2 regions of the Telluria sp. LT1R51-2 genome follow, and region 2 is predicted to be linked to the other one. Evidence: predicted binding sites of a transcription regulator. Region 2 holds the regulator's gene; the other holds the start of a gene.

Region 1 (10,800 bases), 110 kb from region 2:
GTTTGGCCGCGTGCGCACCGCGTTCGAGGCCCAGCAGCATTTCGTGGCCGACGCCGCGCACGAACTGCGCACGCCGCTTGCGGCGCTGCGCTTGCAGGCACAAAGCCTGGACCGCGCCGACACGCCCGAGGCGCGCCAGGTCGCGGTGAGCCGCCTGACGGCCGGCATCGACCGCGCCACGCGTCTGGTCGAGCAGCTCCTGATCCTGGCGCGACAAGAGGCCACCGCCGCCGAAGGCACGGCTGCCAAGACCCGGCCGGTCGACCTGGCCGATTTGGCGCGCCGCACGGCCGCCGACCTGGCCGGCGTGGCCGCTGCCAAGGGCGTCGACCTGGGCTTGCAGCAGGCCGACCCGGCCAGCGTCGACGGCCAGCCCGACGCGCTGCAGATCCTGCTGCGCAACCTGGTCGACAACGCAGTCAAGTACACCCCGGGCGGTGGCACCGTCGACATCTCGGTGCTCAGCGGCGCTGGCACGGTCGCGGTGCAGGTCGAAGACAGCGGCCCCGGCATCCCGCCGGACGAACGCGAACGCGTGTTCGACCGCTTCTACCGCGTGGCCGGCAGCGAAGCCGCCGGCAGTGGCCTGGGCCTGGCCATCATCAAGGCGATCGCCGAGCGCCATGGCGCGGTGCTGACGCTGGATTCGTCCGAGCGGCTGGGTGGCTTGATGGCGACCGTCACGTTCAAGACCCCTGTGCAGACAGCTTCCTGAGCGCACGGTAAAATAACCGGTTTGGCGGCTTTTTGTCCGCCTGTCTGCATACCGGGGAACCCATGAACAAGAACATATTGGCTGCCAGCGTACTGGCGGCAACCGCCGGCCTGGCGTCAAGCCAGGACATCGTCAAGATCGGCCATGTGGCCGGGATCACCGGGCCCGTGGCCTACTTTGGCAAGGACACCGAGAACGCCACACGCATGGCGATCGAACACCTCAACGCGCGCGGCACCACAATCGCTGGCCGCAAGGTGACGTTCCAGCTGGTGGCCGAAGACGATGCGGGCGACCCGAAACAGGCCACCAGCGTGGCGCAGAAGCTGGTCGACGCCAAGGTCAATGGCGTGATCGGGCACCAGACGTCGGGCACCACAATTCCTGCGTCGAAGATCTATCACACCGGCGGCATCCCGCAGATTTCGCCGTCGAGCACCAGCCCGAAATACACGCAGCAGGGCTTCAATACGGCGTTTCGCACGATTGCCAACGACGTGCAGCTGGGCCAGGCCCTGGGCCGTTACGCGACCGGCGCCATGAAGGTGCGCCGCGTGGCCGTCGTCGATGACCGCACCGCGTACGGCCAGGGCCTGGTGATGGAATTTTCCAGGAGCCTGCAGCAGCAGGGTGGCACGATCGTCGCGCGCGAATTCACCAACGACAAGGCGACCGACTTCAGCGCCATCGTCACCCGCATCCGCGCCACCAAGCCGGACATGGTCTTCTTCGGTGGCCTGAGTGCCACGGCTGGCCCGATGCTGCGCCAGATGAAGCAGCTGGGCATGAACGTGCGCATGATGGGCGGCGACGGCATCTGCTCCGACGAGATCTTCAAGCTCTCCGGCGGCACCATGGTCGACGGCCAGGTCGTGTGCGCGGAAGCGGGCGGCGTGCGTGGCGAAGGCAAGGCCGGCATGGACAAGTTCCGCGCCGACTACAAGAAGCGCTTCGGCATCGATGTGCAGATCAACGCGCCGTATGCGTACGACGCGACGATGGTCATGGCCGACGCGATGGTCAAGGCCGGATCGGCCGTCCCTGCGAAATACCTGCCATTCCTGGCCAAAGCCAATTACAAGGGCGTGACCGGGCCGGTGGCGTTCGATGCGCGCGGCGATGTGCGTGACGGGACGATCACCTTGTACGGGTTCAAGGGTGGCAAGCGCTCATTGATCACGGTGACCAAGTAGGGTGGACGGCTGCGCCGTCCACGCGTTTAACCAGTCATCAGGTGCCGGAAAGTCGGCTCGATATTCTTCGCGTGCAGATGGCGCACGATGTCTTCCAGCGTCGCGTCTTTCAGCAGCAAGCCTGCCGGCGGTGCAGGCGCAGTTGTAGACGCAGGCACGGGCGCCGGAGAAGCTACCGGCGCACTCACCGCGGCCGGTTCGAGCAGCCGCCACGCATGCTCGAACTGCGCCGCATCGATACTCTCCAACCCTTCCAGGAATCCAACCTGCCCGTTCGGCGGCGGCTGCATGTCCAGTCCCGGTTCGTCGGCAAACGACGCGCCCATGCCCGGGTGGATGAAGGCGGCCCACTTGCCGGTGCGTGGGTGCAGGCAGGGCGGCAGGGCAACCGGCGCGCGCACCGCGTCCGGCGCCAGCTCGACCTCGGGGAAATACGCATCGCGCAGGCGTTCCAGAAAAGCCTGCGCGCGCTCGGCCGGCACCGGCGTCGCGAGCGACAGCCACAAATAATAGGCATCGCCACCCGAGATGCTCACTGCAGGCGCGGGCAGCTTGAGCGTCGTCTGCAGTGCATTGGCGACTTCGCACAGGCGCGTCCAATGTGCTTCGCTGTCGGCGCCCCTGGTCTTGCGAAACGGGATCATCATGGCGCGCGTCAGGCCGTCGCCGCCCGTCAGGCTGACCGGCAGGGCGAGGATGTCGGACGGCAGCACATCGGCGGGAAGATACAGCCGCATCAATTCGGCAATCAGTTTGTGCATGGTGCTTTCAGGTGGAGTACGTGCTTGGACGACAGGCGCCATTCTGACACAGCATGCCCGTCCGGCCAGCGCCATAAAAAACGGCCTGCAATCGCTTGCAGGCCGTTGTTTCAACACGCACTAAGGTCAGATCAGAACCGGTGCGCCAGACGCGCGAACAGCGCCGCGCCATTCAGTCCGAACTGCACGCTCTCGTACTTGAAGCCGTTGTCGGTCTCGTTCGCATCCTGCACGGTCGGCTTGACGTCGAAGATGTTCGTGCCGCCCACCGTCAGGCGGGTCTTCTCGGTGAAGGCCCACGTGAAGGCCAGGTCGGCCGACGTCTTCGCTTCGTACTTCTGGTTCGGTACCGGTGGACCCGAGAACGTGCCCAGGGTCTGTGGACCGAAGTGGATCACGCGCAGCGCGGTTTCCAGCTTGCCCAGTGCGTAGTCGAAGCCCAGCGTGGCCTTGCGCCGTGGCGCGCCTTCTTCGATGAACAGGCGCTCGCGCTCGGACAGCAGCACGTCTTCGAAGCCGGCCAGCGCAGCCGGCGCTTTCACGCGCTGCACCTCGGTCTTGCTGAAGTTCGCGGCCAGGAACGTCGTCAGGCGGCCCGCGCCCAGCGTGGACCGGTTCGAGATCGTCAGGTCCAGGCCCTGCGTCTTGGTGTCGACCGAGTTGACGAAGAACTGCGCCTGGCCCACGCCCAGCTGCTGCAGCGTCGCGCCCAGCGCCGGGTAGTTGTCGGCGTCAAAGCGGCCCGACAGCACGATGCGGTCATCGATGTCGATGCGGTACAAGTCGGCCGTGACCGACGTTGCCTGTGTGGGCGACCAGGTCAGGCCCAGCGTGTAGCTCTTGGATTCTTCGTCCTTCAGTTGCGGGATGCCGGCGGCAGCGGCCACGCGGCCACCATTCGGCGCCAGCACGACGTCCAGCGGCTGGCCGCTGACGAAGTCGGTGAAGGTCGACGAGAAGTACGCCTGCTGCAGCGACGGCGCGCGGAAGCCCGTGCTGGCCGAGCCGCGCAGCAGCAGGTCCGGCGCCAGGCGGTAGGCGGCGGCGAGCTTGCCGGTGGTGGTCGAGCCGAAGTCCGAGTAGCGCTCGTAGCGCAGCGCGGTCTGGATCTTGAGGCGGTCGGTAAGATCGGTTTCGATGTCGACGTAGGCCGCGTTGCTGTGACGGTCGGTATCGGTTTCGTCGCCCGGCTGGAAGCCCGGGAAGCCCTGGCTGCCGGCGTTGCCGCCAATGCCCACGCCATCGGCGTCGATGTACGAACCGGCTTCACCGGCGAAGATCTGGTAGTTCTCGCGGCGGTGCTCGAGGCCGAACGCGACGTTCATGCCCTTGAACACATCGCTGTAGAAGCGGCTGATGTCGGCGTTGGTGGTCGCCTGGCGGAACGAGAACGCGCCCGCGTAGAAGCGGTCGGCGCTGCGGCCCTGGCCACCGCCCAGCAGATCGAGGTTGGCGATCGAGGCGTTGAGCGTGTTGGCGATGTCGTACTTCAAGCGGTTGTAGCCGTAGGTCTGCGACAGGTCGGCATTCCATTCGCCGGCCGTCCAGCGGTAGCCGACGGTGCCCCAGCGGTCATCGACCTTGCCGTTGATGAACGGCACGAAGCCGTCCGGGTACATCGCGGCCGAATTGCGCGACGGGATGTCTTCCGAGCCCAGGCCTTCGCGGCCGAAGGCGGCCGACGAGGCGTCGCGCTGCTGCACGCCGGCGGTGAAGTAGAACTTGCCGCCCGCGCCGGCCGGGAATTCGCCGTTCAGATAAATGGTCTGGTTGTCGGCTTTGGTGTCGCCGATGATGCGCGGGTTGCCGGGCTCCGAACGGTTGGAGCGGCCGCGATCCGAGTATTCGCCGGTGATGCCCAGCACGCCGCCGCCAAGGGCCACGCCGCAGTAGGCCGACGCCTGCCAGTTCTCGCCGTCGCCCTCGGTGTACTGGCTGTAGCCGGCCACCGATTCGCAGCCCAGGCTTTTCTTCAGGTCGATGTTGATCACGCCGGCAATCGCGTCCGAGCCGTATTGGGCGGCGGCGCCATCGCGCAGCACCTGCACTTCGCGGATCGCCATCACGGGGATGCCGTTCATGTCGGTGCCCGTGTTGCCGCGGTTGCGCGCGCCGAACAGGTTCACCAGCGCGACCGTGTGACGGCGCTTGCCGTTGACGAGCACGAGGGTCTGGTCCGAGCCCAGGCCGCGCAGGGCGGCCGAGTCGATCAGGTCGGCGCCGTCGGCGCCCGTCTGGCGCGTCGAGTTGAACGACGGCGACAGGTTGCTCAGCACCTGCGCGAGGTCGAACTGGCCACTTTGTTCGGCCGCTTTCGTCATCGGGATGAAGTCGATGGCGACCGGGGTGTCGGTGCTGGAGGCAGCGCCGACGCGGCGCGAGCCGACGACGCTCACGCTTGGCACGACGGCGTCGGTGGTGATGGCGGGTGCGGTTTGCGCCTGGACGGCGACCGGGGCGAGGGCAAGGGAAGCAAGAATGGTGCTGCCATACAAACTGGCCAACACGGAACGGGGCATGATTTTGAGTTTGAGCACAGGTTTCTCCGAAGGATGTTCGGATACTATCAATGGATCCTTCGATTACCGTTGCAATGTGGCATTAACACAACGTTCTGATTGTATAACTTTGTATTATCAATTTTGGTGCATAACTAATTTCCTAGGGTAAATAATGCGCTTGAGGTGAAAAAGGTCGGCTATACTGTGTTTTTATACAGTATTTGTCATTTGACATGAGTCCGGCGTGACACAGCCTCCGACCAACCAGCCTCCCGCAACTCCGACTCTGCCGCCCTATGCCGAGTTGTTCTGTCTGTCGAACTTCTCGTTCCTGCAAGGGGCGTCGCATGCCGAGGAGCTGGTCCTGCGCGCGGTGCAGCTCGGGTACTTTGCGCTGGGGATCACCGACGAATGCTCGCTGGCCGGCGTCGTGCGTGCGCATGCCGAGGCCAAAGAGGCCGGCCTGCCGCTCATCATCGGCGCCCACTTCCACTTGCAGAACCCCGATGGCAGCCCGGCGCCGTCGCTGATCCTGTTGGCGCAGAACCGCGAGGGTTACGGCAACCTGTCCGAATTCATCACGCTCGGACGCACGCGTGCCGGGAAGGGCACGTACCTGTTGACCCCCGATGACCTGGCCGACCCGGCGCCGGAGAACGCGCACCTGCGCCACATGCCCGATTGCCTGGCGATCCTGCTGCCGCCGTATCCGGGGCACGAGGCGCAGGACGTCGACCGACTGCACGCGCAGGCGGCGTGGATGGCCACCACCTTCCCGGGCCGCGCCTGGCTGGGCCTGACGTCGCTGCACCGCGCGTTCGACGATGCGCACCGCGCCACGGTCGAAGAAGTCGGCTGGCAGCACGGCTTGCCGATCGTGGCACTGGGCCACGTGTGCATGCACGTGCGCTCGCGCAAACCGCTGCAGGACACACTGACTGCCACGCGCCTGAACAAGGCGGTGGCCGACTGCGGCTACGGGCTGGCGCAGAACGCCGAGCAGCACCTGCGCTCACGCCTGCGCCTGGCCAATCTGTACACCCCACAGGTGCTGGCCGAGACGGTGCGCGTGGCGCGCCTGTGCACGTTCTCGCTTGACGAGCTGCGCTACGAATACCCGGACGAAGTGGTCCCGCCTGGCCACACGGCCGCGAGCTTTTTGCGCGCCGAAACCTGGATCGGCGCGCACCGGCGTTTTCGCGACGGCATCCCGGCGAAGGTGCAGGCGCAGATCGAACACGAGCTGGCGCTGATTTCTGAGATGCGCTACGAGCACTACTTCTTGACGGTGTACGACATCGTGCGCTTCGCCCGCTCGCAGCACATCCTGTGTCAGGGCCGCGGCTCGGCGGCCAATTCGGCCGTCTGCTACTGCCTGGGCATCACCGAGGTCGATCCGGCCCGCGCCAGCCTGCTGTTCGAGCGCTTCATCTCGCGCGAGCGCAACGAGCCGCCCGACATCGACGTCGACTTCGAACACCAGCGGCGCGAAGAAGTCATCCAGTACATCTACAACAAATACGGGCGCGATCGCGCGGCGCTGGCGGCGGTGGTGATCAGCTACCGCCCCAAGAGCGCGCTGCGCGACAGCGGCCGCGCGCTGGGCATCGACCTTGGCATCGTCGAGAAGGTCGCCAAGACCCACCACTGGTTCGACAGCCGCGCCGACCTGCTGGGCCGACTGGCCGAGAGCGGCCTGGATCCCGAGGCGCCGCTGTCGCGCCAGTGGGCCACGCTTGCGCAATCGCTGCTGAACTTCCCGCGCCACCTGTCGCAGCATCCGGGCGGCTTCGTCATCGCGCGTGGCAAGCTCTCGCGCCTGGTGCCGATCGAGAACGCCGCGATGGCGGACCGCAGCGTCATCCAGTGGGACAAGAACGACCTTGAGGAACTGGGGCTGATGAAGGTCGACGTGCTGGCGCTGGGCATGCTGTCGATGATGCGGCGCGGGCTGGAGCTGGTCGGCCAGCGTTACGGCAACGTGTTCGAGATGCAGGACATCCCGGCCGACGATACGGCCACCTACGACATGATCTGCCAGGCCGATACGGTGGGCGTGTTCCAGATCGAGTCGCGCGCACAAATGAGCATGCTGCCGCGGATGCGTCCGCGCGTCTTCTACGACCTGGTGATCGAGGTGGCCGTGGTGCGCCCCGGTCCGATCCAGGGCGGCATGGTCCATCCCTATCTGCGACGGCGCCAGGGCTTCGAGCCGGTGGTGTATCCGAGCGCCGAGATGAAGGTGGCGCTCGAGCGCACGCTGGGCGTGCCGATCTTCCAGGAGCAGGTGATGCAGGTGGCGATCCTGGGCGCGGGCTTCACGCCGGGCGAGGCCGACCAGTTGCGCCGCGCGATGGCGGCCTGGAAGCGCAAGGGCGGGCTGGAACACTATTACGAGCGCATCACGACGGGCATGCTCGAACGGGGCTACACGCTGGAATTCGCCGAAGCGATCTTCAGCCAGATCCAGGGCTTCGGCGAATACGGCTTTCCCGAGTCGCACGCGGCCAGCTTCGCGCTGCTGGCGTATGCCAGTTCGTGGCTCAAGTGCCACGAGCCGGCGGCCTTCCTGTGCGCGCTTCTAAACAGCCAGCCGATGGGCTTTTACAGCCCGTCGCAACTGGTGCAGGACGCGCGCCGTCATGGCATCGAGGTGCGGCCAGTCGATGTCGCCGTCAGCGGCTGGGATTCGGCGCTCGAAGAATACGATCCGCACGAGCGCATGCGCCAGCCGGCGGTGCGCCTCGGCCTGTCGCTGCAGCGCGGGATGAAGGTCGATGCGGCCGAGCGCATCGAACAGGCGCGCGCCGTGCGGCCGTTTGCCGATGTGGCTGACCTCGCGCGGCGCGCGGGCCTGGACCGCAGCGACCTGCAGGTGCTGGCGGCGGCCGGCGCGCTCCAATCGCTGGCCGGTCATCGGCGCGAGGCGTTGTGGGAAGCCTCCGGCGCTGCGCCCGACAAGGACCTGCTGCGTCCAACGGTACCGCGCGAAGAAGCGCCGGTGCTGGCGGCGCCAAGCGAAGGCGAAGAGATCGTGGGCGACTACCGCGCGCAGGGCCTCACGCTGGGCCGCCATCCGCTGGCGCTGCTGCGAGAGCGCCTGCTGGCGCAGCGCTTCCTGCCCGCGTCGACGCTGATGGATTTTCAGAACGGCCAGCTGGCGCGCGGCTGCGGCCTGGTGACGGTGCGCCAGCGCCCCGGCACCGCCAAGGGCGTCCTGTTCCTGACGCTGGAAGACGAAACCGGCAACGTCAACGTGATCGTGTGGCCATCGCTGGTAGAGCAGCAGCGCCGTGAGGTCCTGAGCGCGCCGCTGCTCGGCGTCTACGGCGTCTGGCAGCGCGAGGGCGAAGTACGCCACTTGGTTGCCAAGCGGCTGGTGGATCTGTCGCACCTGCTCGGTGGTCTCGATACGCGCAGCAGGGATTTCTGCTGATGCACAGCCGGGGTCAGGTCTGACATTCGGACACGACCTCAGCCTTAGTCACTTCCAAACAGCCGGGGTCAGGTCTGACATTTGGACACGACCTCAACCTTCGCCACTTCCAAAAGTGTCTTGCCCAGTATGCGCATGGCTCTGTGCCAGCTCGTTCCGACTACTCGACTGTCGAGATCGTGTCCGAATGTCAGACCTGACCCCGGCTTTTCTTCTGGTCGCCAACTTTCCTGTGGCGGCAGGCCGCCGCGTTGATAGAATGGTCAATGCGTCAATATCACGGGAACAGCATGGACAAGACAAGCCGGGGCAGGGGAACGGGGCGCGTGACGCTCGAGCAGGTCGCGGGCATGGCCGGGGTGTCGATCATGACGGCATCGCGCGCGCTGAGCCAGCCGAAGCTGGTGTCCGACGCCACGCGCAGCAAGGTCGAGCATGCCGTGGCCGAACTGGGTTACGTGCCCAATCGCGCCGCGCGGGCGCTGGCGTCGTCGCAGTCGCACGTGATCGTGGTGCTGGTGCCGTCGCTGTCCAATGCCGTGTTCACGGCCGTCCTCGAAGGCATCCATGACGCCGTGGCCCCTGGCCAGTACCAGCTCCTGATCGGCAATACCTATTATTCGCAGCTCGAAGAAGAAAAGCTGCTGCGCACCTATCTGCAGTCGAACCCCGATGGCATCCTGTTCTCGAGCCAGGTGCGCAGTCCCGCCGTGGCCAAGATGCTGGCGGCATCGAAGGTGCCGGCGGTGGCCATGATGGACCTGTCCGATGACCCGGCCGTGCTGTCGGTCGGCTTTTCGCAGTACGAGGCCGGCATGGCCATGACGCGCCACCTGATCGCCAAGGGTTACACACGCATCGGTTTCATCGGCGCCCAGCTCGACGAGCGCACGCTGCGCCGCGCCGACGGCTATCGCGCCGCGATGGCGGCGGCGGGTCTGGCCGATCCTGGCCTCGAGCTGATGGTGCCCGAACGCTCGACCATCGCGCTGGGCGCCGGCCTGATGGCGCAGTTGATGGCGCTGCGGCCCGACTGCGACGCCGTCTTTTGCTGCAACGACGACCTGGCCCACGGCGCCGTGTTCCACTGCCAGCGGCAAGGCATCCGCATCCCGCAGGACATCGCGGTATGCGGCTTCAATGACTTGCCCGCATCGGCCTGGATGATGCCGTCACTGACCACGGTCGACACGCCGCGCTACCAGATCGGCTTCGAAGCGGCCGGCCTGCTGCTGCAGGTGATCAGGGGCGAAGAACCGGCCGAGCGGCGCATCGACCTTGGCTTCACGCTGCGCGACCGCGAAAGCGCCTGAGCGGGATCAGTAGGTTTTATAGGGCAGGAATTTGCCCGACAAAACCACATTCACGCGGTCGCCTTTCGGGTCTTCGGTGCGCTGGATGTCCATTGAAAAATCGATGGCGCTCATGATGCCGTCGCCGAATTCTTCGTGAATCAGTTCCTTGATCGTGGTGCCGTACACGTTCACCATCTCGTACCAGCGATAGATCAGCGGGTCGGTGGGCACGGCCGTCGGCAGCGAGCCTTTGTACGGCACGATCTGCAGCCAGGCGATCGCTTCGTCCGACAGCTCGAACAGCTTGCCGACCGCTTCGGCCTGCGGTTTCGTCAGCGTCATCTGGCCCAGGCAGGCCGCGGTAGTCCATTCCTTCGACAGGCCCGTGGCCTCGGTCACGTCGCGCCATTTAATGCCCTTGCGGACTTTCGCGGATACGATCAGTTTGGTGACATCTTCACGGCATGAAATCATGTTGGCTGCTCCAGAAAGTGATTGGGATGTACGTGCTCACGCTTTACCTCAGCAAGGCGCGTGCCATGCAGGAGGTCGATGGCGAAGCAGATGGACCAGGCCGCCAAGCCAGGCAAGAGGTCACCACGACGCCCGCAAACTACGCACTGCGCGGGCGCAGCCGCCCGAAATGGGTGCACGGGTGGCGGGTTTACATTTCCAGGCCGCGAGCGCACAATCGCGGTATATTTGTTAGCGGTAACATAAGGCAATGACGACAGAACCAACGGGCGATAACAAGGGTACGGCCTGGGTCATCATGGGCGTGAGCGGCTGCGGCAAGAGCCAGATCGGCGCGCGCCTGGGCAACCAGCTCGGCGTGGAATTCATCGAGGGCGATGCCTATCACTCCGACGTGAACATCGCGCGGATGTCGGCTGGTACGC
Region 2 (10,800 bases):
CGCTGTCCAAGCTGGGCAACAAGGATGCCAAGGGCCGCCTGTTGTTCCAGACCCGCCTGACCAGTGCGCCGCTGCCGGAAGGCCTGCCTGAAGGCAAAGCCGACAACCAGATCCTGGGCGTCGTGCGCGCACTCGAGCAGCAGCAAGCGGGCCGCGCGATCGTGCTGGTGTCGAAAGACATCAATATGCGCATCAAGGCGCGCGCCATCGGCTTGCCGGCCGAAGACTACTTCAATGACCACGTGCTGGAAGACAGCGACCTGCTGTACTCGGGCATCGTCCAGCTGCCGGACAACTTCTGGGACACGCACGGCAAGGACGTCGAATCGTGGCAGGAAAACAAGAACGGCAACTCGGCGACCTATTACCGCGTGACCGGTCCGTTGATTCCAACGCTGCTGGCGAACCAGTTCGTCTACATGGAGCCGAAGGATGGCCAGTCGCCGCTGTACGCCCAGGTCAAGCAGATCGACGGCAAGACCGCCGTGCTGCAAACCCTGCGCGACTATAGCCACAACAAGAACAATGTGTGGGGCATCACGGCGCGCAACCGCGAGCAGAACTTCGCACTGAACCTGCTGATGAATCCGGAATGCGACTTCGTCACGCTGCTGGGCCAGGCCGGTACCGGCAAGACCCTGCTGGCCCTGGCCGCCGGCCTGGCGCAAGTGCTCGAGACCAAGCTCTACAACGAGATCATCGTCACCCGCGTGACGGTGCCGGTCGGTGAAGACATCGGCTTCCTGCCAGGCACCGAGGAAGAAAAAATGTCTCCGTGGATGGGCGCATTCGACGACAACCTCGAAGTGCTGATGAAGTCCGACGGCGATGCCGGTGACTGGGGTCGCGCGGCAACGCAGGACCTGATCCGCTCGCGCATCAAGATCAAGTCGCTCAACTTCATGCGCGGCCGTACGTTCGTCAACAAGTTCCTCATCATCGACGAAGCGCAGAATCTGACGCCCAAGCAGATGAAGACGCTGGTCACGCGCGCCGGTCCTGGCACCAAGATCCTGTGCCTGGGCAATATCGCGCAGATCGACACGCCGTACCTCACCGAAGGCTCGAGCGGCCTGACCTATGTGGTCGACCGCTTCAAGGGCTGGAACCACGGTGGCCACGTCACACTGGCGCGCGGCGAACGCTCGCGCCTGGCCGATCACGCCAGCGACGTGCTGTAATTGTTGTGCCGTCTGCGCCGCGCAGACGCAGTCCTGAAACGCCCGCCCTCACCGGCGGGCGTTTTTTTTTGGCGCAGTCAGCGTTAAATAGTGAAAAGTTGTGCAGTGACGAGCATTACCCTGGTTCAACGCCTGCCCCCAGCGTCAGGCAGCAAACCGCGTCGCATAAAAAAACGGCGCCAATGGCGCCGTTTCCCGTTGCGTTCACACCGCACTTACATGATCTTGGTGCCGATCCACCAGGCCACCGCCGCCATGAAGGCCGACGCGGGAATCGTGAAGATCCACGCCCACACGATATTGCCCGCCACGCCCCAGCGCACGGCCGAGGTCTTGCGCGCGGCGCCCACGCCGACGATGGCGCCGGTGATCGTGTGCGTCGTCGAGACCGGAATGCCGAATGCACTCGAGAGCAGCAGCGTGACCGCACCGCCCGTTTCGGCGCAGAAACCGCCTACCGGCTTGAGCTTGGTGATCTTCTGGCCCATGGTCTTGACGATGCGCCAGCCGCCGAACAGCGTGCCGAACGCGATCGCCGCGTAGCACGAGATGATGACCCAGGCCGGTGGATATTCGGCCGTCGCGCTCGTGTAACCGGCGGCGATCAACAGCATCCAGATGATGCCCATCGTCTTTTGCGCGTCGTTGCCGCCGTGGCCCAGCGAATACGCCGCAGCCGACACCAGTTGCAGCTTGCGGAACAGGTTGTCGACCTTTCTGGGCGTGGACTTCACGAAGATCCAGGCCACCATCAGCATGATGATCGAGCCCAGCACAAAGCCCAGCAGCGGTGCGACGACGATGAACGCCACGGTTTTGATCAGGCCACCCGAGATCAGCGAGCCGGTGCCCGCCTTCGCCACGGCCGCGCCCACCAGGCCGCCGATCAGCGCGTGCGACGACGACGAGGGAATCCCGTAGTACCAGGTGATGACGTTCCACGAGATGGCCCCGACCAGCGCGCCAAAGATCACGTAATGGTCGACCACGTGCGGGTCGATCGTGCCCTTGCCGATGGTTTGGGCGACCTTCATGTTGACCACGAAAATCGCGATGAAGTTGAAGAATGCCGCCATTGCGACAGCGTGCTGGGGTTTCAGAACCCCGGTCGAGACCACGGTGGCAATCGAGTTTGCCGAATCGTGAAAACCGTTCATGAAATCGAATACCAGTGCCAGGAGCACGAGCATTCCCAGCACGTAGATGCTGATGTTGAGATTATCCATGGTTATGCAGGTCTGCGACGCTTACGCGTTTTCGACGATGATGCCTTCGATGATGTTGGCCACGTCTTCGCAGCGATCGGTGACGGTCTCGAGAATCTCGTAGATGGCCTTCATCTTGATCAGGTTGCGCACGTCCGGCTCGTCGCGGAACAGCTTGGACATCGCCGCGCGCATCACGTGGTCGGCGTCCGATTCCAGGCGGTCGATCTCTTCGCACAGCGCGACCATCTTGGCGGCATTATCCATATTGTGCAGCAGCGAGACGGCTTCCTGCACCTTCAGGCAGCAGGCCAGGCACAGCTCGGCCAGGCGTTTGGCTTCCGGCGTCACGGCTTGCAGGTCGTACAGCGAAATCGTCTGGGCCGCGTCTTCCATCATGTCCAGGATATCGTCCATGCGCGTGATCAGCTTGTGGATGTCGTCGCGGTCGATCGGGGTGATGAAACTCTTGTGCAGCAGGTCGACCGTGGCATAGGTGATCTTGTCAGCCTGCTTTTCGATCGTCTCGATCGCATGGGTGCGGGTTTCGAGGTCGTCGAAATTGGTCATCAGGCTGACCATTTCCTGCGCGCCCTTCACGCACAAGGCGGCGTGCTGGTTGAAAAGATCGAAAAACTTGCCCTCGGTGGGCATGAAACGTCCAAACATAGATTCTCCGTATTGACTCTCTGGGATTACGCGGTCGCGCCGGGAATGCGGCCACGCGTAAAGGCGGCCATTAAAACATCAATGGCCGCCTCGGTGTTACAACAAATGGTTATTTAGTCACCTTGGTACACAGACAGGTTGCCGCTGTAATTGCCGAACTTGGTGTACTGGCCGATCCAGGTCAAGCGGATCGCACCAATGGGACCGTTACGCTGCTTGCCGATGATGATCTCGGCCGTGCCCTTGTCGGGCGAATCGGGGTTGTAGACCTCGTCGCGGTACAGGAAGATGATGACGTCGGCATCCTGCTCGATTGCGCCGGATTCGCGCAAGTCGGACATTACCGGGCGCTTGTTCGGCCGTTGCTCCAGCGAGCGGTTCAGCTGCGACAGCGCCACTACCGGGCACTGCAGCTCCTTGGCCAGACCCTTGAGCGAACGCGAAATCTCCGAAATTTCAGCCGTACGATTATCGCCCGGCTGGCTACCCTGCATCAGTTGCAGGTAGTCGACGATGATCAGGCCCAGCTTGCCGCACTGGCGCGCCAGGCGCCGTGCACGTGCGCGCATCTCGATCGGGTTCAGCGCCGGCGTTTCGTCAATGTACAGCTGGGCGTCGTTCATCTTCTGGATGGCGTGTGTCAGGCGCGGCCAGTCCTCGTCGTTCAGGCGGCCCGTACGCAGGCGGTGCTGGTCGAGCTGGCCGACCGAGCCCAGCATACGCATCGCCAGCTGGGTGCCGCCCATCTCCATCGAGAAGATCGCGACCGGCAGACCGGCTTCGATCGCGACGTTCTCGCCGATATTGACCGAGAACGCGGTCTTGCCCATCGACGGACGACCGGCGACGATGACGAGGTCGCCCGGCTGCAGGCCCGACGTCATGCGGTCGAGGTCGATGAAGCCGGTCGGCACGCCGGTGATTTCGCCCTGATTCTCGCGGCTGTAGAGCTCGTCGATGCGTTCGACGACCTGCGTCAGCAGCGGCTGGATCGGATTCCAGCCCTGCTGGCCGCGCGAGCCGGATTCGGCAATGGCAAAGATCTTGGACTCGGCTTCGTCGAGCATCTGCTTGACTTCCTTGCCCTGCGGGTTGAACGCATTGCCCGAGATTTCATCGGCCACCGTGATCAGCTTGCGCAGGATGCCGCGGTCGCGCACGATCTCGGCGTAGCGCCGGATATTCGCGGCGGACGGCGTGTTCTGCGCCATCGCGTTCAGGTATTGCAGGCCGCCCACGTCATCGGCCTTGCCGAGCTGGTTGCAGGCTTCGTAGACGGTGATGACATCGGCCGGTTTGCCGCCGTTAATCAGGCGCACCATCTGTTCGAAGATGATGCGGTGGTCGTAGCGGTAGAAGTCTTCCGCGTTCATGAAGTCGGCAATGCGGTCCCATGCGGCGTTATCGCGCAGCAGGCCGCCAATGACGGATTGCTCGGCTTCGATGGAGTGCGGGGGGATACGCAGGGCGTCGAGTTGCGGATCTGGAGGTGCTGCATTCATGGGCGGGATTATACCTTTTCCGGTCCTGCGACTGGCAATAATGGAAAGCCAAAAAGCAAAAAAGCCGGGCGGACCCGGCTTTTTCAGAACTGCGTGCTCAGCACATGTACAGCGTGTGCTTAGGCAGCTTCGCCCACAACGGCGACGGTGATTTCCGACACGACGTCGGTGTGCAGAGCGACTGCAACCGGGAATTCGCCGGTGGTTTTCAAAGGGCCGGTCGGCAGGCGCACTTGCGACTTCTCGACAGCGAAACCTTGCTTGGTCAGCGCTTCGGCGATGTCGAAGTTGGTGACCGAACCGAACAGACGGCCATCAACGCCGGCCTTCTGGCCGATGGTGACGGTCATGCCGCTCAGCTTGTCGCCTTCTGCCTGGGCAGCCGACAGCTTTTCAGCTGCTGCTTTTTCCAGTTCAGCGCGCTTGGCTTCGAACTCGGCGACGGCGCCGGCGGTAGCGCGGCGGGCCATCTTTTGTGGGATCAGGAAGTTACGTGCGTAACCGTCCTTGACCTTGACGACGTCGCCCAGGTTGCCGACGTTGACTACTTTTTCCAACAGAATGATTTGCATAGTGATCTCCAGATGTCTGACTGTCGTGACCGACGATTAACCGTGGTGCAGGTCGGTGTACGGCAGCAGCGCAAGGTAGCGTGCGCGCTTGATCGCGGTGTCGACCTGACGCTGATAGTGCGCCTTGGTGCCGGTCAGACGTGCTGGCATGATCTTGCCGTTTTCCTGGACGAAGTCCTTCAGGGTGTCGACGTCCTTGTAGTCCACCTGCTCAACGCCAGCGGCGGTGAAGCGGCAGAATTTCTTGCGCTTGAACAGCGGGTTTTGCTGTTTGCGCTTCTCTTTGAGTTTCGCTTTGTTTTTGTCGAACTTTTTACCGAATGCCATTTGAGGCTCCTGTATCTAAATTGCCGGGTTAAGCGGCACTGAAATCAATGATGTGAAACACCAGGGCTTTGCTGTTGCGATTTTTCCGTGCAAGAAATCCGTTGAACCTGTAGCTGGCGCCCAATTCGGCGCTGGCAAACCTGCCCGAAATCTCGCCCGCGGCGAACGCGGGGACTTCGAACGCGACCGACCTGTCGACTCCGGCCTCTTCCTGCTGCGATTCATGCATCAGGACGGCTGAAACGATTGGCACACCGGCCGGGGTGTAACGCAGTACGTCGCGCTCGGCGATGGTCGCCATGAGCTGGAGGTGGTTTGCGCTATGCACCCGGTATTACTGGTTACTACGAATGACTGGGGAAAACTTAAGCAGCAGCAGGCGCTGGCGCAGCGGCTGGAGCGGCTGCTGGCGCAGCGGCTTCGGCACGGTGGCTCTTGGCTGCGTCTTCGCGCTGTACCGATTTCATCATCGGCGACGGTGCGGTTTCAGCTTTTTTCAGCTTGACGGTCAGGTGACGCAGAACCGCATCATTGAACTTGAATGCAGTTTCCAGCTCGACCAGGGTCTCGTTGTCGCATTCGATGTTCAGGCAGATGTAGTGTGCTTTTGGCAGCTTCTGGATCTGGTATGCCATCTGGCGGCGGCCCCAGTCTTCAACGCGATGGATGTTACCGCCGCGGCTGGTCACCGTGGTCTTGTAACGCTCGATCATCGCCGGGACTTGTTCGCTCTGGTCCGGATGGACGATAAACACGATTTCATAATGACGCATGCATTACTCCTTGAGGACGTTTAACAAATGCCCACCTCGGCGTCAAGACGAGTGTGGGAAGGGAAAGCCGGCAATTATAACCCGTCCAGGCGTTGATCGCAACTATCAGGACAGGTCTTCAGGGCCGTCGCCTGTCACCCTATGATGGTCCATGCAGCGACCTTCGCCGTCAGTGTCCGCCGCACCAGAGCGTTGTTCAATCCAAATTTATTGAGGAGTTCCATGAAACGTCATCTCGCCTCTCTCGCCGTCGTTGCCGCACTGGCCATGTCGAGCGCAATTACCACGCCGGTGATCGCTGGTCCTGGAGTCACCACGACCTGGACGTATTATTCCGACGACACATACACTCAAGAAGTTGGCTGGAGGCAGTTTACCTGCCAGGGTCGAACGATCAAATCCGGTATCCAGACGCAGTATGTCGTGACCACCGCAGAAGACTACTGCTAATCACCCGATGTTGAGCAGCACGTAATTCACGCCAATACACGCAGCCGCGACACCGATTTGCGCCTTTTTCAGGTGCTTGCCGTGATGTCGCGGCTTTTTTTGCGATTTTTTTTGGAATACACCTTGCGCGCAGCAGAATACTGTACAAAAATACAGGTTACTTACATAACCGGTTGCTGTAACACATTTATGCTAAAGCTCACTGCACGGCAAGAACAGATCCTGAACCTGATCAAGGAAGCGATCGAGAACACCGGTTTTCCCCCAACCCGGGCTGAAATCGCGTCCGAACTGGGCTTCCGCTCGGCCAATGCGGCTGAAGAACATCTGCAAGCACTGGCGCGCAAGGGCGCCATCGAAATTTCGCCGGGCACGTCGCGCGGCATCCGCCTGATCGGCGCGAGCGTCGAGGCGATCCCGATGCCACCGCCGTCGTTCATGTCACTGCCGCTGGTCGGGCGCGTCGCTGCGGGCAATCCGATCCTCGCGCAAGAGCACGTCGAAGCAACTTATAACGTCGATGCGGCCATGTTCGCGGCGCGCCCGGATTTTCTGCTGAAGGTCAAGGGCTGGTCGATGCGCGACGCCGGCATCATGGATGGCGACTTTTTGGCGGTCAAGAAAATCGACAGCGCCAAGAACGGGCAGATCGTCGTTGCCCGCCTGGGTGATGAAGTCACGGTCAAGCGCTATCGCAAGACGGGCGATTTGGTGGAGCTGCTGCCAGAAAACCCTGACTTCAATATCATTGCCGTCTCGCCGGACGAAGAGTTCGCGCTCGAAGGCCTGGCTGTCGGCTTGATGCGTAGCTGGAACTGATGTCATGGCGCCGGCCTACCCGGCCGGCGCTTTCCCTACCCTCTTCGCTTATTTCGACGCCTTCTTCACCACCGCATTGTGCTGGTTGATGAACGCCTCGGTCGCACTGCGCCATGCCGCAAAATCCGCCAGGATCATCTTTGAACTAACCTTCGCGCCTTCCGCGATGTTCTGCCGCACCTGCTCCAGGTAGGCTGCTGACGCGTCCGCTTCCTGCTTGTTCATCAGCTTGGCGATATCGGCCGGAATCTTCTTCGTCAGCGGCGATTGCGCATTCAAATTGGTCACCATCTTGTTGTAACAATCCTGCCAGCCCGTCACCAGCTTGTTAACGCGGTCGATTTCGTCGTTTACTTTCGACACCGCCGGAATGCGCGGCGACGGGCAGCGGTATTCGCCCGACTGCAGCTCGGCGCCATCATAACCCTTGATCCAGTAGTCGATCTCGGCGCGCCTGGTGACGCGCTGCTCCATGACGACCAGCGATTGGGCTGCGACCTTGTTGCCCTTGGCCGCCGACTTTTCGAACAACGCCTTGGCCGCCGCCTCATCGACCGCGCCCGCCTCGCCATACCAGTACATCTGGCCCAGTTGCTGCTGCGCTTGCGGATTACCGGCATTGGCCAGCTTGGTATACAGCTTGAGCGCGCCCGCGTAATCCTTCTTTTCGAACAGCGCGTTGGCGTCTTCCAGCTCGCCCGCATAGACGGTGCTGGCAATAGTCAGAGAAAGGCAGAGCAGGAAACGTTTCATGGGCATCCGAGGAAAATGACAGGGTGACGATGGCGCATCATAGCCCCCTTTTACAGCGAGACTCAACCGTAAAAATGACAAGGCCGGCATCGCGCCGGCCTTCTTTGCATGGCTTTACGCCACGCGGTAACGCCACGCGGTACACCGTGCTTACGCGTCCAGCGCCTGACGGAAGTCCCCGACCAGGTCGTCGGTGTCCTCGATACCCACCGACACGCGGATCAGCGACTCGGCAATGCCCATGCTGGCGCGGCGCTCGGCGCCCATCTCGAAGAAAATCGTGTGGGCCACCGGGATGACCAGCGTGCGGTTGTCGCCCAGGTTCGAGGCAGGAATCGCCAGTTGCAGGCGGTTGAGGTAATCGAACGGATCGATGGCCTCGTGCAGCTCGAAACTGAGCAGCGAACCACCGGCGCGAAACAGCGACGTGACGATGTCATGCTGCGGGTGCGACGCCAGGCCCGGATAGTGGACCTTCGCGACGCGCTCGTCAGCCTCGAGCATCGTGGCCAGCGCCAGTGCATTGGCGCAGGTACGGGTCATGCGCAGCGCCAGTGTTTCAGCGCCGACGGCGATGTGATGCGCCGCTTCCGGTCCGAGCGACGCGCCGAAGTCGCGCAGCGCTTTCGCCCGCAACTGCGCCATGCCCTGGGCCTGCGCCGGCTGCTTGCGAAAATTCGGTGCGATGTTCGGATACGCGCTCCAGTCGAACAGGCCGGTATCGGTCAGCGCGCCGCCCAGCGCAATGCCGTGACCGCCAATCGACTTGGTCAGCGAATTGACGACCAGCCCGGCGCCCACGCTTTTCGGGCGGAACAGCCATGGCGACGTCATCGTGTTGTCGACCACGTACAGGATGCCCCGCTCACGGCACAGCGCGCCGATGCGGGCCAGGTCCGCCACTTGCGTGCGCGGATTGGCGATCGTCTCGACGAATACGATGCGCGTGTTCGGCGTCAACGCTGCTTCGACCTGTGCCACATCGGTCGCATCGACAAAGGCGACATCGACGCCCTGCCCCGCCACCGTCTGCCACAGGCTGTTGGTATTGCCAAACAAGAAGCTCGACGAGACGATGGCGTCGCCTGCCTTGAGCAGCGCCTGGAACAGCGCGCCGATGGCCGCCATGCCGGTGCCGAAGCACAGCGTGGCGACGCCATCTTCCATCTTGCTGACCTTGTCCTCGAGCGCGCTGATGGTGGGATTGCCCTGGCGACCATAACGGAAGCCCGGCTCCTTGCCCTGGAACACGGACGCCAGCTGACGCGCATCCGCGTAGCCGAACGCGACCGACGTGTGGATTGGCTTGTGCAGCGAACCGTGCTCGATCGGCTTGTGCCGGTCGTTGTGCAGGATCGTCGTGGTAAAGCCGTAGGTCTTTTTCTCGCTCATGCTTACTCGGCTGGAACGGCAGGGTTCAGATTCAGTTGGGTACGGACCTGGTCTTCATCCTTGGCAGCAGGATTGTGACGCGCGGTTTCCTGGCGATCGAGGTATTCCGGGGTCACGTCGCCCGTCACGTAGATGCCATCGAAGCACGATGCCTCGAAGTTCTTCAGTGCCGGATTGACGTCCGAAATCGAACGCTTGAGGGCGTCGATGTCCTGGTAGATCACGCGGTCGGCCGTGATCTCGCGGCAGACTTCCTCGGTCGTGCGGCCGTAAGCGATCAGCTCGTCGCGGGTCGGCATGTCGATGCCGTACACGTTCGGGTACAGCACCGGAGGCGCGGCCGACGCAAAGTACACCTTGCGCGCGCCGGCTTCACGGGCCATCTGCACGATCTCGCGGCTGGTGGTGCCGCGCACGATCGAGTCGTCGACCAGCAGCACGTTCTTGTCCTTGAATTCGGAAATGATCGCGTTGAGCTTCTGGCGCACCGATTTCTTGCGCATGCCCTGGCCCGGCATGATGAAGGTGCGGCCGATGTAGCGGTTCTTGATGAAACCTTCGCGGTATTCCACACCCAGTTTCAGTGCAAGCTGGATGGCGGCCGGACGCGACGAATCGGGAATCGGCATGACGACGTCGATGTCTTCGACCGGGATTTCACTGAGCACCTTGTCGGCCAGGTATTCACCCATGCGCAGGCGCGTGGCGTAGACCGAGGCGCCGTCGATCACCGAGTCCGGACGGGCCAGGTAGACGAATTCGAACGCGCACGGATTGAGCGATGGATTCTCGGCGCATTGGCGCTCGGACAGCTTGCCATCATTGGTGATGAAGACCGCTTCGCCCGGCGCGATGTCGCGCATAAAGCGGAAGCCCAGGCCCTCGAGGGCGACCGACTCGCTGGCCACCAGGTATTCGTTGCCGTTTTCGGTTTCGTTCACGCCCAGGCACAGCGGACGGATACCGAACGGATCGCGGAAGGCCAGCATGCCATGGCCGGCGATCTGCGCAACGACGGCGTAGGCGCCACGCACGCGGCGGTGCACGACAGCGACCGCCTTGAAGATCGCGTCGGCGTCGAGCGAGAAGCCATCGGCGGCTTCCTGGATTTCGTGGGCCAGCACGTTGAGCAGCACCTCGGAATCGGAATCGGTGTT

Evidence for each region. The regulator LexA, encoded in region 2, represses DNA repair genes until DNA is damaged. The targets are predictions, from matches to a motif close to ACTGTATNNNNATACAGT.
Region 1: a site for LexA is predicted at 5,372-5,389, ahead of AC56LH_RS13635 (error-prone DNA polymerase). Genes of this name have one in related genera too.

The regions. Positions count from the first base shown of each region.
Region 1 is NZ_JCASIM010000001.1:3,076,688-3,087,487, reverse strand. It holds gene AC56LH_RS13655 (ATP-binding protein) at 1-715, shown strand, start outside; gene AC56LH_RS13650 (branched-chain amino acid ABC transporter substrate-binding protein) at 778-1,908, shown strand; gene AC56LH_RS13645 (hypothetical protein) at 1,935-2,669, opposite strand; gene AC56LH_RS13640 (TonB-dependent receptor plug domain-containing protein) at 2,801-5,206, opposite strand; gene AC56LH_RS13635 (error-prone DNA polymerase) at 5,415-8,606, shown strand; gene gntR (HTH-type transcriptional regulator GntR) at 8,897-9,919, shown strand; gene cynS (cyanase) at 9,926-10,375, opposite strand; gene AC56LH_RS13620 (gluconokinase) at 10,626-10,800, shown strand, end outside.
Region 2 is NZ_JCASIM010000001.1:2,969,768-2,980,567, forward strand. It holds gene AC56LH_RS13165 (PhoH family protein) at 1-1,181, shown strand, start outside; gene AC56LH_RS13170 (inorganic phosphate transporter) at 1,397-2,407, opposite strand; gene AC56LH_RS13175 (DUF47 domain-containing protein) at 2,429-3,055, opposite strand; gene AC56LH_RS13180 (replicative DNA helicase) at 3,169-4,557, opposite strand; gene rplI (50S ribosomal protein L9) at 4,677-5,129, opposite strand; gene rpsR (30S ribosomal protein S18) at 5,166-5,456, opposite strand; gene priB (primosomal replication protein N) at 5,485-5,784, opposite strand; gene rpsF (30S ribosomal protein S6) at 5,822-6,229, opposite strand; gene AC56LH_RS13205 (DUF6289 family protein) at 6,452-6,679, shown strand; gene lexA (transcriptional repressor LexA) at 6,869-7,498, shown strand; gene AC56LH_RS13215 (tetratricopeptide repeat protein) at 7,547-8,251, opposite strand; gene AC56LH_RS13220 (cystathionine gamma-synthase family protein) at 8,402-9,643, opposite strand; gene purF (amidophosphoribosyltransferase) at 9,646-10,800, opposite strand, start outside.